Regions from separate parts of the Shewanella sp. WE21 genome, predicted to be linked through region 1. Evidence: riboswitches for the same ligand, from Rfam matches in the RefSeq annotation. Region 1 holds a riboswitch; the other holds the start of a gene.
The links. A riboswitch is a leader RNA that binds a small molecule or an ion and turns the genes downstream of it on or off. The one in region 1 is predicted to bind cyclic di-GMP.
Positions count from the first base shown of each region.

Region 1 (3,219 bases):
ACTTGCAAAACGGTTAGGTTTAAAAGAATAAAATATTGCGTGAAGAAATTTTATTCTGCAGCAAAACCCCTGCCTCGATTCTTAGAAGAACAGGGTCGCGACACCCAGTAGTGCGAACAATATGGCGCAGCCACGGTGTATCCACAACATAGGCAATTTTTCGGCGCTGAAGTGGCCTGCGATCACTACGGGTACGTTAGCAAGCAGCATGCCTAAGGTTGTGCCAGCAACCACCATAGTTAATGAATCGTATTTTGCGGCTAATACCACAGTTGCTATTTGCGTTTTATCCCCCATTTCGGCGATAAAAAACAGGATAAAGGTGGCGAGAAAGGGGCCCATTTTATAGAAACGGCTCTCTTCTGCATCGACTTTATCGGGGATTAACACCCAAAGAGCGATCGCGAAGAAGGACGCAGCCACTAAATAACGTGCAAGATCAGGGCTTACCCAGTTAATGGCCCATTGACCAATCCAAGCTGCGGCAAAATGGTTAAATAATGTCGACAGCAAAATACCTAAAATAATGGCGGTTTTATTTTTAAATCTTGCGGCGAGGATTAGTGCAAGTAATTGAGTTTTATCACCAATTTCGGCGATAGCAACCGTAAAGGTTGAGGCAAGTAGGGCTTCCAAGTGTGATCCTTTAGGGGTGGTTATGACATAAGCACAATAAACCGTCCACCCCTAGGTGCGGTCATTGTGCTCAGGTCTTGCTGGGCAAATCTATGATTTGCTGTGAACACCATGGCATGTTGCCAAGTATGTTGATGTTCACCCTAGATGACGATGGCTCGAAATCCAGTTAGCTACTCCCCCGAAGCGAGGTGGGCATTATACCTAGGTAAGATTTAGTTTCAAGCACGAGTTTATAACAGTAGGTGCTGATAAATGTTTGACAGGTGTCAGAAAAATACCGATCCACATTCTGTAACTTAATGAATATAAATGAATTATTTTTTGACAACGTTGTCTTTTGTTGCTAATTTAGCCAAGTCATTTCTACTTGGTTACATACTGTTAACTCGTAGTGACTCAATGATAACGACTGTATTTGGCAAACTAATTGAAAAGTTAGGACGCAAAGCTTCCGGTCTAAGGTTGTAAATGGATTTTTTAGTGAACTAAGATAGCGGAGTTGCCGCAGAATTCGATTTCTGTGAAAGATAAACGACTGCTGTTTAATGCTGTTGTTTGCCCAAATACCACTTTTATATCTAAGCCTATCATTATGTTTAGGATGATAGGCAATCAATGGAGTGCATTAAAGTGGCAAATCCTACTGTTTTTTCCCCTATTTCTAAATTGAGTTTATTGGCCGCGGCAGTAATGGCGACGAATGCGTTTGTGAGTATCTCTGCGCAGGCGCACGGTTATGTTGTGGCACCTGAATCGCGTTCATATGCCTGTAAAACAGGTAAAAATGCCAATTGTGGCGCGGTGCAATGGGAGCCGCAAAGTGTTGAGGGGCCATCGGGTTTTCCTGAATCAGGTCCTGCTGATGGCAAATTGGCGAGTGCTGGTAATGGTGCTTTTTCACCTTTGGATGAACAAAGTCCGAGCCGTTGGGCAAAGACGGATATTAAAGCGGGCTGGAATAAGTTCAGTTGGCAGTTCACAGCAAATCATGTCACCCGTAATTGGCGTTACTATTTAACTCGCCAAGATTGGAACCCAAACCAAGCTTTGAGCCGAGCGAGCTTTGACTTAGCCCCCTTTTGCGTAGTTGATGGTGGTATGGAACAGCCGCCTAAGTTAGTGACCCATGACTGCTACGTGCCAGAAGGTCGCAGTGGTTATCAAGTGATCTTGGCCGTGTGGGAAGTGGGAGATACGACGAATAGTTTCTACAATGCTATCGATGTGAACTTGGGCTCGGGTCCTATTGTGCCGAGTGAATGGCAAGATGTGGGGGATATCAATCCGTCACTCGATCTAAAAGCAGGCGATAAAGTGATGACCCGGGTGTTTGACGCCAATGGTGAGCAAGCGGCTAAGCAAACAGTCATTACCATTAGCGATGCGACTCAAGGTGATAAACAAAATTGGCCTTTCCTATTAGCGAGCGCGATTAACGCCCAGCAGTCCCAGTTAAAAGCGGGACAAAAAAATGCATCGGGTGTGATTGAGCCTGTGTATGGCAAAAACGACATTTTTACAGCGAAAAACTCAGGTATTGAGCGTGTCGAAGTGGGATTTGATTTAGCACCTGCTCCGGGCAACAGCTTAGAAGTCACTTCACTTGCCGACGATTATCAAATTATCGATGGTGCGGCGAAGGTCAGCTTTGATGTGACCAGTAACGCCGAGATGCTAGTGTCAGCGTATTTGTTTAGCCATGATGGCACCGCGTCAGGTTTTGTGAGCCAAACTGTTAACAATACCAGCGCGAGCTTAGTGTTAGACGTCGTTGAGCCTAAAGCTGGGCATTATCATTTGCAGGTAAAAGCTGAGCCTAAACAAGGTGATGTTATTCAGCAGAACTTTGATCTCTTCTTAAAGGATCAAGCTCCTGCACCAGAAGCTGATTTTGTATTCCCAGCAGGCGTGAAAGGTTACGTTGCAGGTACTACAGTGTTACAGCCTAAAAATGGCAAAGTGTATCAATGTAAGCCATTCCCTTATAGCGGCTATTGCGTGCAGTGGTCGGCTTCTGCCACAGGATTTGAGCCAGGTGTTGGCGCTTCTTGGGCTATGGCGTGGACTGAGCTGTAAATTAACTTTTTGAGCTAACCTAGCTTCAAAAAGGTGTCATTGGGCTTAAACATATTCGCTGTGTTTAAGCCCTTTTTGTCTGCATCGGATGGAAAAAGACCGGCTTTATTTTGATTCGAGCTTAATACAAGATTACAGGTATTCTCAACAAAGGTAGCGATTTTGTTGGCTTGTATATTTTCGTTTATCACAGCGCTATTAAGTTGTTACCGTACCGTTTGCTACCCTTCTTTGTTCACAACTGGCTTGCCCACTGGGTTTGGCTCTGTTAATGTCCCAAACTATCTATTTAATCGATGCTTATATCGGTACATTAATTTGGGCTATCACAATTGAAAGTCATGCCATTTTTCAATAATCGATTTAGTTAGCCTCGATGGCTACTGGGTTGAAACATTCAAAAGCTATTGGGGCCAATTGATCTGCTAGGTCGAGATCTGATTGGATGCTTTAAGTGATGTGTCGCTTATTTCGATTTAAGACGCAAGGCTTTATCGGTTCAAA
Region 1 covers NZ_CP023019.1:701,814-705,032, reverse strand. The annotation lists gene norR (nitric oxide reductase transcriptional regulator NorR) at 1-31, shown strand, start outside; gene CKQ84_RS02970 (TMEM165/GDT1 family protein) at 82-636, opposite strand; cyclic di-GMP riboswitch class I at 1,047-1,146, shown strand; gene gbpA (N-acetylglucosamine-binding protein GbpA) at 1,270-2,715, shown strand.

Region 2 (3,219 bases), 2.6 Mb from region 1:
AAAGCCCACCAAGTTGATTAGAAAGCACATATTGCCCCTTGGCTTTAACTGAACGAGCATCATCGAAAGTGATTAAATCGCCAGTAGATGCCTTGAACAAAGATGGCGCCTCGGCCGTTTCGTCATAGCTGTAAGTCCAACCACTTCCCATGTAATCGTTCGCTATCTGACGATAATCCACCACACCAGCTTCCCAAGTACCTTTCACTTTGCCCGTTGCCGTCCCCGTAAAAGGATTATTACCACTGTAGCCATTAACACCTGTCCAGCCGCGGCCATACATAGCGGCACCGACCACAATTTTCCCAGGGGTCACGCCTTGGCCTAACAGCGCATTAACGCCATTAGCTGTGGTGTAACGAGTATTAGGATCCCAACTCGCTTCATACAGATTGGTTTGATGGCCGAGTTCAGTATTAGTCCAACCACCATTAAAGTCGTAACTCATCAAGAAGATGTAATCCATGTACTGCTGAGCAGCCTGATAATCGACTTTTTGAATTTTATCGTCACCAGCACTAATAGCAGAGGTCAGCTCATAGGTACGACCCGTTTCGGCGCTTAGTTCATCAAGCATAGCCCGCAGTTCACGCATCAGAGTCACATAGGTTTCACCGTCATTGGCATTACCTAAATTTGGGTTAGCGCCATTCCCCCCTGGAAATTCCCAGTCGATATCCACGCCATCGAAGAATTTCCAGGTCTGTAGAAACTCTTTCACCGAAGCGACAAAGATATCGCGCTTGGTTTTATCACCGAAGAAAAAGAAGGGATCCGAGAGGGTCCAACCACCGACCGAAGGTAAAATCTTCAAATCTGGATGTGCTTGCTTAAGTGCCATCAATTGACCGAAGTTACCTTTGTAAGGATCTGAATGCTCACTCACTCCCGCCTGCGGTATTTGAATCGCTGCCCAAGGATCGTGAATCGCAACTTTAAAATCACCACGACCACTACAGGCACGTTGCAACGCTTCGAAACTGCCTTCGATTTCTTTCAAGCTATCATTGATGCCATCACCACCACAAATTGGGGTAAAGCCATATAAAATATGGGTTAAGTTTTGCGCAGGTATCTTATCGACCGGGAATTTACGACCGTATACGCCCCATTCGACAAAGTAACCGCCCACCACTTTGCCTGATTTATTAGCATAGGGACGGTTGTTTTCTTTTAGGGGAGCATTGAGTGGCACTAAATGGCTGCCGTCGGTATCAGCCACGAGGATTTGTTTAGCATCACTCGCCGTACAGCCATCGCTGTTACACAGTTGTACTTGCATCTGATAACGGCCGCCCTTGTTCACCTTAAAGTTAGCGGTTCCCGACGCGCCAGATGGGCCTTCCCAAACTACATTGCCGTTGAGTAACACTTGGGCTCTATTGCCCACATCGCCACTCCAAAGGTTCCAACTGACGGAGACATCGGCGGCATCTTTCACCGTAACTAATTGATTGTAAGCGGTAGCCGCTTGATTCACTTCAATAATAGCGAACTTAGTTTCGCCCCAACCTAAAGTCGGTTTACCGGGCGCCGCTGCAAAAACGCTGGCACTGATGGTAGATGCCAGCGCTGATGCCACTAGCAAGGCTGATGTTGAAATTTGAGTCTTGAACATGAGATATCCCTATTGAATTTTTATATGAATCAATAAGGCAAACAAAGCGTAGACAGGAAACAGCACTCTCTTAAAACCATGCAAAACGACTGACAACTGCACGAAGAAAAACCTGTGGTATCCCCGCTATCATAGGTACAGACGAACCCTTAGACCGGAGGCTTTGCGTCCCAGTTTTTCAACTGGTTTGCCTTTTACACACAATGACAACGTTGTCATTGCAAATATCAGCATAAGCGTAAGCGCAATAAAATTGCAACAAAATATTATCAACTGTGTTATTGGCTAAAATCGTAAATAGAACTAGGGTCTGTTGATCTTTGCTGTACAAATTGTTCAGCAATACATCGGCAGCCACATTAACATAAACGCCAGTGACACCATACTGGCGTAATTTCTTGCTAGCTTGTCATATCTTGTTGATATTGCTCGATAGTGCTTAATTCTTCCAAAAGCATTCTCCACTAAATGTCGATACCGATATAAGCACCAATCGACTCTTTCTTGAGGTGTATTCTTATAGCGGCGCCTTGGAATAACAGATTTCCCGCCTTTATTTGCGATAAGTTCACGAAAAGCATCGCTGTCATAACCTTTATCTGCAATGACGGTATCAACCTGCTTCAGGTGCTCAATTAAGCTGGGGGCGTGTGTAATATCGTGTTTTTGGCCTTCTGATAATTCGAAATAAATCGGTAATCCTCCGCTGTCGACGGCTAAGTGAATTTTGGTTGAATTACCGCCTCGACTTTTACCAATACTCTCATTACTTAGCGTCGCTGCACCTGCACTGTGCTGGTGAGCCCGCACTATCGAGCCATCAATAAAGACCCATTCTATATCAGCAAGGTTGGCTAAGGCCTTGAATAAATGTGCTAGAACGCCTTTCTTAGACCATAAATGAAACCGTCTAAAGACCGTGCTCCAATGACCGAACTCTTTAGGTAAATCTCGCCAAGGGATACCTGTTCTAAGGCGGTAAAGAATACCTTCGAATGTTTGTCTATGTTCAGGTTTGTCATAAACACGGCCTGTGCTTTTCATTAAATGAAATAGCTTTTCCCAGCGTGCATCGGTTAGCATAAGTCTTGGCATGGCTTGAGGTTATGGTTACTTTTGGCGAAGCAAATTATAACGTCTTGCCATGCTGTCTAAAAATCACTCTCGAAAGATCAACAGACCCTAGTCATCTGATAAGAAAGGAATTATGCAAATTAAACTATCGCTAATATTTACTTTGGGTAATGAGGATCATCTGAATACTTTAAGAATAAAAAAACAGGACTCGATATGCCAAAGGCATCATAAGTCCTGCTTTATATTTCACAATTTACGTCGCTTATACAGCTAAAACTCAATCACTAAACATTCATGGCGCAAACCATTGTCGAACAACATGATGCTCCTTATGCGCGGGGCATTTATGATCCTTATGCACGAGGATAGTCCCTTGCGAGCATCACTGATAAACCGCGGCAAACCAAGGTTTCCATATCATCGACACGATTGATTTTCATCTCAGCTAAGGGCGCGCTCAATGCCATTTGCTTTAAGCTTTCGAGACAGCCTTTGTAGTAAGGAGCGCTATTCATCATACCGCC
Region 2 covers NZ_CP023019.1:3,333,572-3,336,790, reverse strand. The annotation lists gene CKQ84_RS14650 (glycosyl hydrolase family 18 protein) at 1-1,618, opposite strand, end outside; cyclic di-GMP riboswitch class I at 1,732-1,820, opposite strand; gene CKQ84_RS14645 (IS5-like element ISSod6 family transposase) at 1,955-2,713, opposite strand; gene CKQ84_RS14640 (ROK family protein) at 3,049-3,219, opposite strand, start outside.
Region 2: it holds a riboswitch for cyclic di-GMP, as region 1 does, so the genes downstream of both, CKQ84_RS14650 (glycosyl hydrolase family 18 protein) here and gbpA (N-acetylglucosamine-binding protein GbpA) in region 1, are expected to answer to the same signal.